2 regions of the Novosphingobium oxfordense genome follow, and region 1 is predicted to be linked to the other one. Evidence: predicted binding sites of a transcription regulator. Region 1 holds the regulator's gene; the other holds the start of a gene.

Region 1 (5,686 bases):
TTGCAGCCCGAACGACAGGCAAAAAATGACCAAGAGCCTTACGCATATCGATTCGGACGGAACCGCGCGCATGGTCGATATCGGCGCCAAGGCCGAGAGCCGTCGGCTTGCTGTCGCGTCAGGTCGGATCTCCATGTCGGCGGAAGCGCTGGAGGCCATCCGCGCCGGAAATGCCCCGAAGGGCGATGTCCTTGGAACTGCACGCATCGCCGGCATCATGGCCGCCAAGAAGACGGCCGACCTCATCCCCATGTGCCATCCATTGATGCTCGATGCCGTCAACGTCGATTTCACGTTCGAAAACGACGCCATCCGTGCGACGGCAACGGCGTCTCTCTCGGGCAAAACTGGCGTGGAAATGGAGGCAATAACAGCAATTTCCATTGCACTCCTGACAATCTACGACATGGCGAAGGCTCTTGACAAAGGCATGGTGATCGGCGGCATCCGCCTCATCGAGAAGCGCGGCGGAAAGTCCGGCCACTGGGTTGCGGAAGGAATTGCGGAATGACGCGGCCGCCCATGCTGACACTCGAAGAAGCCCAGGCGCGCCTGCTGGCGCTGGTCGCCCCCCTCCCCATCGAACGCGTGGACATGGAAGGCGCGATCGGCCGCTACCTGGCAGAGCCGCTGCTGGCGCGCCGCACCCAGCCCGCTGCCGATGTGTCTGCAATGGATGGCTATGCCGTCACGGCCGGTGATCTGGCCGGACCCTGGCAGGTCGTCGGCGAAAGTGCAGCAGGGCATCCTTACGGCGATGTCGTGACGCCGGGCCAGGCGGTGCGAATCTCGACCGGAGCCCTGATCCCTGCTGGCGCCGAAGCGGTCATTCTGCAGGAAGACCTTGTTCGCGATGGTCGTCGCATCACATTGGCCGGCGATGCCCCCTCACCCGCCGACAAGCATGTGCGATGTCGCGGCATGGATTTTCCCGAAGGCAAAGAAGTCTTGCCCGCCGGTACCCGCATCGGCCCCATGCAAGCCGCCTTGGGCATGGCTGCCGGCCATAAGCACCTCCCTGTACGCCGCATACCCCAACTCGTGGCGATCGACAGTGGTGACGAACTCGCGTCCGATCCCGAACAGTGCGAACCCCATCAAATCCCCGCCAGCAACGGCGCAATGCTTGCGGCTCTCGCGCGGAGTATGCCGGTGCGGGTCGACCATATCGGCCCCGTGGAAGATCGCTTGGACGCACTGATCCAGGCTTTCGAGAGCGCGGCGGAGGCCGATGTGATTGTCACCAGCGGCGGCGCCTCGGTCGGTGATCATGACCTGATTCGCCCGGCACTCGAAGCATGGGGCGCCGAAATCGATTTTTGGCGGGTGGCGATCAAGCCCGGCAAACCCATCCTTGTCGCGACCAGGACGCATGGGTCACACCGGCAACTGATTATCGGGCTGCCCGGAAATCCAGTGTCCAGCCTCGTCACAGCCTACCACTTCCTGCTTCCCGTTTTGCGCGCGATGTTGGGCGCGGCAAAGCCGAAGGCAATGCCGATCCTGACCCGGCTAGGGAGCCCTCTTCCCGAGAGCGGTGACCGGCGCGAATTCCTGCGAGGCCTGTGGGACGGTGAAAACGTGACCGCGCAAGTCCTGCAAGACAGCGGCGCGCTGGCCTCGCTAGCGGCAAGCAATGTGCTGATAGACCGCCCACCCCATGCGCCGCCTGCAGCGATTGGCGATCCGGTCTGGGTCTACTTGCTCCAGAATGGCGGTATTGCTTGACGTTACCACATTCGTTGCTTAATTGTTCCCTCATTGTTCGCGAACGGACCTGCAAGTGTTCTTCGCGAAGGGAACATGGCCGCGGTTTGCGGCGAAGCAGGTGAGGCAGGCCAGATGTTGACGCGCAAGCAGCACGAATTGCTCCGGTTCATCCAGGTGCGGCTCGAAGAGAGTGGCGTCTCGCCCAGCTTCGAGGAAATGAAGGAAGCGCTCGACCTCAAGTCCAAGTCCGGCGTCCATCGCCTGATCTCGGCTCTCGAAGAGCGCGGCTTCATCCGGCGCCTGCCCAATCGTGCCCGCGCCCTGGAAGTGCTTCGGGCACCCGACGATCTCAGCAGCAAGTCCGCAACCACTGCAGCACCGCGCGAGACGCCCCCGTCACTGCGACCGGCGCCGCGTGCGTTGGAAGCTGCCAACGATGTGATCGAGATCCCGCTGCATGGACGGATCGCCGCCGGCGTACCGATCGAGGCGATCGAAGGTCAGTCGATGCTTCCCGTTCCCGCCGCCCTACTTGGGTCAGGCGATCATTACGCGCTCGAAGTATCGGGCGACTCGATGATAGAGGCGGGCATTCTCGATGGCGATCTTGCCCTCGTGAAGCGCACGGACACCGCCCGTGACGGCGAAATCGTCGTCGCGCTGATCCGGGGTGAAGAGGCCACCCTGAAATATCTGCGCCGAGAAGGGCCGCAGGTACGCCTTGACCCGGCGAACGCAGCTTACGAACCGCAGATTTACGGCGCGAGCGAGGTGCAGGTTCAAGGGAAGCTGGCTGGCATTCTGCGCCGTTACCATTGATTTTGAATTGCCTGCCTCCACGCCCCGGCGAGGAGGCAGGTCCCGATTGGCAGGCGATTCCGGCCAGCCTTCCTCATTGATGCCACCAGCCATGTTCACCCTGTTGCTCTGCAACAGTACGGAACGTCCGCCCGTCAAGATCGATGGTGATCCCGCCGGTTCGCTTGAGCATTGGCCGGTCGATGCGAAGCCAGCGTGGCTGACAGCCTTGTGGCAGGCGGCGATCGGCAATGACTATATCAGAGCGTCGGCAGGCTTGGGACAGTTGAGCCACTGGAACGTAAGCGGTGCTGCGAGCGACGAGAACATGCCAGGTTCGCCCCCCGCGCAGAAGCCTGACCGCGCAAAAATCCTGATTGCAGCGAACTTCAGGCTGATCAGTCAATAGCAAGGGAGCGTTACGCTGGCCCGCTATTTCCATGAAGTTGTCCATGGCATAGCCGCTTTTGCTTTCGCGCAGGGTTGCAAGTCGCGCCTCACTGCCGACAGCCATTCCAATGTAGTGCCCGTCACCGGCCACGAGAATATCTGGCGGTGTCAGAAACGCCAATCCCACAGCCCCGGCCAAGGCAGGCAACAAGCCGAACCATCGCACTCGCCCGGACCATAGCGCCAGCCACAATCCACCCACTACAAAAAGCAGAAAATGCGCACCTCCCATGACGGGCATAAATCGCACGGCACCGGGAAGCGCGGCCACGGCGTGCGCGATGTCCAGAAGAATGGCTATGGCGTGGTCGGCAAGCCACCAAAGCGGCGCGCCCAGCCCTGCAACGTCTAGCAACAGAGCAAAGGCAACCAGCGGCATGACGATAAATGTCGTCAACGGAATCGCCACAAGATTTGCCAGGGCACCGTACACTCCGGCACGGTGGAAATGGTAGAGGCCGATCGGCACAAGCACGAGATCGATCGCGATGCCGGTTACGAGCATGATCGCAAGAGCCCGCAGGATTCGCGCGATCATCCCCTCGTCGCGAGGCGCCATCCAGCGCTTCACCGGTCCAGCATTCGCCACCGTTATCAGCGTCAGCACGGCCGCGAAGCTCATCTGAAAGCTGGGGCCGATAATGGATTCGGGCCAAAGCACCATGACCACGAAAGCACCCGTCGCCAGCAAACGAACCGACAAGGCCTCCCGCCCCAAAGCGAGAGCTATGAGCACCAGCAGCGCCCCGGCGCAGGATCGCACCGTCGGCACTTGCGATCCCGTCAGCAAGGTATAGCCGATCCCGGCGAGTGCCCCCAATGCAGCCGCAACGATCGGCAGACGGCACCGCAGAGCCAACGCTGGCGACAGCGCCAACAGACGCAAGGCGAGGAAATATACAGCACCGATCACTGCGCTGACGTGAAGGCCGCTGATGGAGAGCAAGTGGGCCAATCCCGCATCGCGCATCGCCTGCGCGTCGTTTTGCTCGATCGCCCCCATATCCCCTGTCGCGAAAGCGATCGCGATACCGGCCACGCTGCCCGATAATTTTGAGCGAATATGTTCGGACAGTTCTGCACGCCACGCCCCCAGAACATCACCGCCGTTTCCAGTTTCGAGAACCTCTACCGGCTCCAGCACGCTTCCCGAGGCCGATATCCCCGCAAACCACGCCGCCCGGGCGAAATCGTATCCTCCGGGAAGCAGCGGTGGCGCTGGCGGCGCAAGCCTGCCTCGGAAGCGTATCAAGGCGCCCCCGGTCAGCGGGGGCGTCGTTTCCGGGCGTACCCCAGCCATTCCGACTCGATCCGGCAGGTTGACGCGCACTTTGATTGCACGCGCCGTTCCTGGCTCGCGCATAGATAGCAGCAACCGTTTTTGCGCCAGCGCCGGCTGCTCTTCGACGGACAGCACCCTTGCCGCAAAAATGCCCGATATTGGCCGAGAAATGGGCGCAGATCCGACCATTGCCGAGCGCCCCCACGCAAAAAGACAACCAAGCGCCAAAACCAGCGCCATGGAGATGAGGGCCGTCCGCAGGTATGGAAAGTGCGTTCGACCGTGCCGCCAGACGCTGGCACCGATTGCGATCGCCGCACTTGTTGCGCAAAATGCAATCCACCATCGAGGCCCGGGCATGGTAAACCAGCCCGCAATTCCGGTGCCGAATCCCACTGCGAGCCAGGGTGCGCGCTCGAAAGTGCAGTTCGAAAGAAAACACTCGACACCAGCCAAACTGCTCGACATGTGGCTCTGGCTGATCCATGGGCGATGCTGCAATGCAGCGCTCCCGGCAGGAGCCGGAAAGCAGGGATCATCGGTCGTGGCGGCGTGACTGGCCATGGTCGACATTAGGACGGAAGGTAGTAGCAATGGCAAGCGGCAGCGCATCGAGCGGACAGACGGCAGGAAAGACCGTCGTCACGCGCTTTGCCCCCTCGCCCACGGGTTTTCTCCATATTGGCGGCGCGCGCACCGCGCTGTTCAACTGGCTCTATGCACGCCATTTCGGCGGCAAATATCTCCTCCGCATCGAAGATACCGACCGCGCCCGCTCGACCGAGCCGGCCATCGAGGCGATTTTCGACGGGTTGAACTGGCTGGGCCTTGGCGGTGACGAGGAAGCGGTATTCCAGTTCGCGCGGTCGGATCGTCACGCCGAAGTGGCTGCGGAACTGATCGCCAATGGTCATGCCTATCGCTGCTACCTCACATCCGAGGAACTGGCCGAGCGCCGCCAGAAGGCACAGGAAGAACGCCGCCCGTTCCGCATCGACAGCGAATGGCGCGATGCCGATCCGTCGACCTGGCCCACCGATCGCTCATACGTCGTGCGCGCCAAGGCGCCGCGCGATGGCGAAACCACGATCCAGGACCTCGTCCAGGGTGAAGTGACCGTCAAGAACGAGGAAATCGACGATTTCGTCATCCTGCGTTCGGATGGTACGCCGACTTATATGCTCGCGGTCGTCGTCGACGACAACGACATGGGCGTCACCCACGTCCTGCGCGGTGACGACCACCTGAACAACGCCTTCCGTCAGCTTGTGATCATTCACGGCATGGGCTGGGACGTTCCAGTCTACGGCCACGTGCCGCTGATCCACGGTTCGGATGGCGCCAAGCTTTCCAAGCGCCACGGCGCGCTGGGCGTCGATTCGTATCGCGACGACCTTGGCGTGCTGCCCGAAGCGCTGTTCAATTATCTGCTGCGGCTCGGCTGGG
Region 2 (5,686 bases), 720 kb from region 1:
GGATCACCGGCGCGGGCTGCGTGCTCCATACCGTCAACCCGCGCCTGTTCGACGACCAACTTGCCTGGATCGTCAATCACGCCGAAGATCGGCTGCTGTTCTACGATGCTGCCTTCCGCCCCATCGTGGAACGCCTTCTGCCGCTCTGCCCGAAACTGGAACATGCGATCTGCTTCGATTCGATCGAATGGGGCATGGATTTCGACGCATGGATCGCCTGCGAGGATGGCGAGGCGCATTGGACGACCGGGTGCGAACGCTCTCCTTGCATGCTCTGCTATACCAGCGGCACCACCGGGCAGCCGAAGGGCGTGGTCTACACCCATCGTTCGCAAGTGCTGCACACGTTGGCGATGATCGCTCCCTCTGCGCTGGATCTAGCGCCGCGCTCGGTGGTCTTGCCGATCGTGCCGATGTTCCATGCCAACAACTGGGGGCTGCCGTGGGCCTGTGCCGCCAGCGGGGCGAAGATGGTCTGGAGCCAGACCAACGACCCCGATGCGCTCTGCACGTTGATGCGCGAGGAGGGGGTGACCCACGTGGCGGGTGTGCCCACCGTGTGGTTCTCCATGTTCGAACATCTGGAGCGGACCGGGGGCGAGCTTCCGCCGATTAGACAAGTGCTGTCCGGCGGCGCGTCGGTCCCGGCCAGCGTGGTCGAGCGGCTAATGCGCGCGGGCGTGCGGGTGGTGCAGGCTTGGGGCATGACCGAGACTTCGCCCATCGCCACGGTGACTTACGAGCCGGCGGATTGGGACGGGATGACGTTCGAGCAGCAGGTGGCGGTCAAGTCCAGCCAGGGCCGGCCGCTCTACGGCGCGGAAGTGCGAGTGACCGCGCTGGACGATCCGAACCGGGAGCTGCCGCATGATGGCGACACTTCGGGGGCGCTGCAGGTGCGCGGCCCCTGGACCGTGCAGCGCTATTTCCGGGCCGAAGACGATGCGGTCGATAGCGCCCAGTGGTTCGGGACGGGTGACGTCGCCACGATCGCGCCCGACGGCACGCTGCACCTGACCGACCGCACCAAGGACCTGATCAAGTCAGGCGGGGAGTGGATCAGTTCGGTGGAGCTGGAAAACGCCGCAGTCGGCCATCCCGACGTGCTGGAGGCGGCCGCCATCGGCATTCCGCATCCTAAATGGGATGAGCGGCCTTTGCTGGCGGTCGTGCGGAAGCCGGGCGTTACCCTCGCAGCGGCCGACCTGCAGAACTATCTGGCCGGCAAAGTGGCACGCTGGTGGTTGCCCGACGCCATCGAGTTCGTAGAGGAACTGCCGCACACCGGCAGCGGCAAGCTGGACAAGAAGGCGCTGCGGCGCCTCTATGCCGATTACTCGCTACCGGCCTGAGGCGGGATCCTTAATCCTTGTGGTTAAGGTTGTCGGCAGCATCCTTCGCTGCATCGCCGACCTTGTTCGCGGCATCGCCGACATCCTGCGCGGCGTTGGCGACGGCATTGTCGCGGGCACTCTCGCTCGCGCTCTGGCGGCTGAATAGGTAGATGCCGCCGATCACCGCGATCAGCAGCGCCAGCGCCATTATGATACCCGCGCCGCCGCCGGAGCCACGCTCGCGAATGACGGTGGTGGTATGGACCGGCGCTTCCGGCGCGCGATCGGTCTCCACGATCCTTTCCTCCATGTCGGGCCTCCTGTCCTGTCCCGTTCGATGGAGGAGAGAACACGCCAAGCCCGGTCCGGTTGCCGGCGGCGCTTCAGCGATCCCGATATTCGGGCACGCGGCGCGCGCGGAAGGCGGAGACGCCCTCGGCGAAATCCTCGCTCATCAGCATCATCACCTGTTGCCGGTCTTCCAGCGCCATCGCGTCCGATAGCGAGCGTGCGTCAAGGTTGCGGTTGATCGCATCCTTGGTCAGCCGAAGTCCCATCGGGGCATTGGCCAGCATCTCATCCGCGACGGCCAGTGCCCGGTCCAGCAGATCCTCACGCGGGACGATCATGCCCAGCAAGCCGTGGCGCAGCGCGGTTTCCGCGTCCATGAAGCGGCCCGTCAGCATGTATTCCGCCGCTACCGACGCGCCGACCATGCGCGGCAGAAAGTAGCTGCATCCCAGATCGCATCCGCCCAGGCCGACCTTGATGTAGGCGGCGTTCATCTTGAGGTCCGGCGTGCCGTAGCGAATGTCGCAGGCCAGCAGCAGCGAGAAGCCGGCCCCGCAGGCGGCGCCATGGCCCAGGCCGATGATCGGCTGCGGGCAGGCGCGCATCAGTTCCAGCAGCCCGGCGATCGAGCGCTGAAGGTGCCAGCAATGCTGCAACGCCCCGCGCGAACGGTCGTTGTCCCACCCGGCAAGGTCCAGCCCGGCGCTGAAATGCCGGCCATCGGCGCGCAGCACCACTACGCGCACGTCCTGCCGATCGGGCAACTCCGTGAAGTATTCGCGCAAGGCGAATGTCATGGCTTCGTCAAACGTATTGAGCGCTTCTGCGCGGTTCAGTGTCACCACCTCGACCGCGCCACGCGTTTCGATGACTATCGGGTTATCGGACATCGCACCCTCCCTTGCTCATGGGGCCCTTGCTCATGGGCAAGCCCTAGGCGGCCGCGCGGAACGCCGACACGACCGCAAAGGAACGGGCTTTTGTCTAAAACAGAGCGAGTTGCCCGTCTCTGCTCGGCGGCCGGAATTGCGAGCAGTCGAGCGCGACTTGCGGCTTGCCGAAGCCCAGCCGCCGCATCGCCACTGCAAAGCGCTGCCGGAACACTTGTGCCCACACGCCATCGGGCCTCATGCGGGAAAAGAACTGCGGATCGTTGTCGCGCCCTTCGCGCATCGACTGAATGGTCGCCATGACCTTGCCGGCGCGGTCCGGGAAATGGGTGTCCAGCCATTCGCGGAACAACGGGGCGACTTCGTGGGGCAGGCGCACGATGATCCACGACGCGCTGCGAATTCCGCGCTCCGCCGCGGCCTCCAGAATGCCTTCGATATAGGTGTCGGTGATCGCCGGGATCACCGGTGCCACCGACACGTGCGTGGGCACGCCCGCTTCGGCCAGCTTGCCCAGCGCGGCAAGGCGCTTGGCAGGGGCAGCCGCGCGCGGCTCCAGCAGGCGGGAGAGCGCCGGGTCCATGCTGGTGACCGATACGGCCACGTGGGTCAGGTTGTGGCGCGCCAGTTCGGCCAGAATGTCCAGATCGCGCACCACCCGGTCAGACTTGGTGGTGATCGTTACCGGATGGCGCACTTCCAGACAAAGTTCGAGTATCTGGCGCGTCAGCCCGTAGCGCGCCTCGATCGGCTGGTAAGGATCGGTATTGGTGCCCATGGCGATGGGGGCAGGGCGGTAGCTGGGCTTCGCCAGCGTTTCGCGCAGCAGCTTTACCGCCTGCGGCTTCACGAAGAGCTTCGTTTCGAAATCGAGGCCGGGCGACAGGTCGTGATAGGCGTGGGTGGGCCGCGCAAAACAGTAGATGCAGCCGTGCTCGCAGCCATTGTAGGCATTGATCGAGCGGTCGAACGGAACGTCCGGCGACTTGTTGAAGGACAGGATCGTGCGCGGCGTCAGTTCGGTTACCGTGGTGCGCAGCGGCGGCGGTTCGCCGTCGATATCGGCCGACGCGTCCAGCCAGTCGCCATCGGCCTCCCGCTGGTGAAGGTTGAAGCGCGTGCTGGCCTGTCCGGAGACGGCCCCTCTGCCCTTGTGGACTCGCATTCCAACATTGTGAACATAACGGGAACAAAAGGCAAGTGAGTCGGGCTCGGTTGATCTTGTGTTCGGCTGGCCCTACGCATGCCGATCTTCAAAGGAGTTCAGATGGCAGGGGCAGTACGCAGGATCGGGGCGGAAACGTCGGCTACGCGGGCGCGTATCGTGGAAGCGGCGGTCGACCTGATCCGGGACGAAGGCTATGCCGCCGCCAGCACGCGCCGAGTGGCGGCCCGTGCAGGACTGAAGCCCTCGCTGGTGCATTACTATTTCCCCACCACCGACGATCTGCTGCTGGAAGTCTGCCGCCAGGGCGCGGCGGATAGCGACGCGATGATCGAGCAGGCACTGGCCAGCGACGATCCCGTACGCGCGCTCTGGGGCTTCTTCGTCGATACCAGCCGCACTGCGATGTCTCTGGAATTCATGGCGCTGGCCAACCATCGCCCCGCCGTGCGTGAGAAGATGGCGGAGCACAGCGTCGCCATGCGCAAGCGCCAGGTGGAAATCATCGAGCACTTGTTCGGCGATCGCCTGAAAGTGCTGGAAGGGTTCGATCCGGCGGGCCTTGCGCTGATGCTGGCCGGGATCGGCCGCTGCATCGTCATGGAAGAGGGGCTTGGCGTCACCGATGGGCATGCGCAGGCCCGGGCTACGGTCGAATCGTGGCTGGACCGGCTCGAAGCGAAGCCCTGACACGCGACTTGTCCGGCGAAACGCGCGCTGGCGATTGATTGCAGCGGCACTCCACGCTTGTTTGAACAGGCGTTCAGTCCATGATATCGCCCTCTCCGAACGCTGCACGGCGGCGTAATGTTGTTTGGAGAGTTTGCACGATGTCGGTCGCGACCAAGACCCAGCTGAAGGCAGAGGCGCTCAAGCCGAAGATCGGCAGCCGCGTTCTCAATACCAAGGAAGAACTGCTCTCGGGCGAGATCGCGGCGGAAATTCGCGAACTGCTGGAAGCGCGCGGTGTGCTGGTGTTCCCGCAAGTGAATTTCAGCGATGAAGAGCAGATCGCCTTTACCAAGACGCTCGGCACATTCGCGCCGGAGCGCAAGGGCGGTGACGAAGTGATCTCGAAGATCACGCTGGACGCCAAGGAAAACCCGATGGCGGCAGAGTACCTGAAGGGTTCGCTCTACTGGCATATCGATGGCACCCGCAACGACGTGCCGATCCTGGCCTCGCTGCTTTCCTGCCGCGTGCCGAGCCCCAGGGGCACCGGCAACACCGGTTTCGCCAACACCTACGCCGCGTTCGAGGATCTGCCGGCCGACAAGCAGGCCGAATACGAGCAGTACCGCGTGGTTCACGGGCCTTGGGCCAGCCTGTTCTACTATGAGCCGGAACCCAGCCTCGCCAAGCTTCAGGGCTATGCCCAGATCGGTGAGCAGGAACTGCCGCTGGTGTGGAAGCACAAGTCCGGCCGCAAGAGCCTGGTGATCGGCTGCACTTCTGCGCAGGTTATCGGCAAGTCGGCGCTGGAAAGCGCGATGATCATCCACGGTCTGCGCGAATGGGCGACCGGGCCTGAGTTCACCTACAGCCACGAATGGGAAGTCGGCGATCTCGTCATGTGGGACAATACCGGCACCATGCACCGCGCCGAGGCGTACGACCCGAATTGCGGCCGCATGATGCACCGTACCAAGCTCGAGGGCGAAGAACCCTTCGAATAAGGTTGGCACCAAAGGCGTCGGGGGGCGCCGTCCAGCCATCCTTTGCAACCCGCCGGGCCTTCGGGTCCGGCGGGTTCTTTTATGGCTCACGGGGCAGTTCTTGACGCTGCTTGCAAGCGTGCTGTACGAATGTTCAGCAAATGAACGCCGCAGAGCGTCTGGGAGAGCATTCGATGGCAACGACTTCGATTCCATCCGCCCATTGGAACGTTTCCGATGCCGCGCCCGAGATTGGTGCGGTGATCCGGGCCGACAAGGATACGCTGCTGTCCGGCAGCCGGGCCGCGGAAATCCGCGACCTGCTGGAAGCGCGCGGCGTGCTGGTGTTCC

The links. The regulator LexA, encoded in region 1, represses DNA repair genes until DNA is damaged. The targets are predictions, from matches to a motif close to GTTCCNCNCTTGTTCT.
Region 2: a site for LexA is predicted at 3,691-3,706, ahead of WBP07_RS03240 (PA0069 family radical SAM protein). Genes of this name have one in related genera too.

What each region holds. Positions count from the first base shown of each region.
Region 1 is NZ_CP147005.1:1,444,276-1,449,961, forward strand. It holds gene moaC (cyclic pyranopterin monophosphate synthase MoaC) at 26-511, shown strand; gene WBP07_RS06655 (molybdopterin molybdotransferase MoeA) at 508-1,728, shown strand; gene lexA (transcriptional repressor LexA) at 1,843-2,529, shown strand; gene WBP07_RS06665 (ComEC/Rec2 family competence protein) at 2,603-4,741, opposite strand; gene gltX (glutamate--tRNA ligase) at 4,834-5,686, shown strand, end outside.
Region 2 is NZ_CP147005.1:723,483-729,168, forward strand. It holds gene WBP07_RS03225 (long-chain fatty acid--CoA ligase) at 1-1,352, shown strand, start outside; gene WBP07_RS03230 (hypothetical protein) at 1,363-1,644, opposite strand; gene WBP07_RS03235 (enoyl-CoA hydratase/isomerase family protein) at 1,718-2,515, opposite strand; gene WBP07_RS03240 (PA0069 family radical SAM protein) at 2,610-3,680, opposite strand; gene WBP07_RS03245 (TetR/AcrR family transcriptional regulator) at 3,783-4,370, shown strand; gene WBP07_RS03250 (TauD/TfdA dioxygenase family protein) at 4,511-5,356, shown strand; gene WBP07_RS03255 (TauD/TfdA dioxygenase family protein) at 5,530-5,686, shown strand, end outside.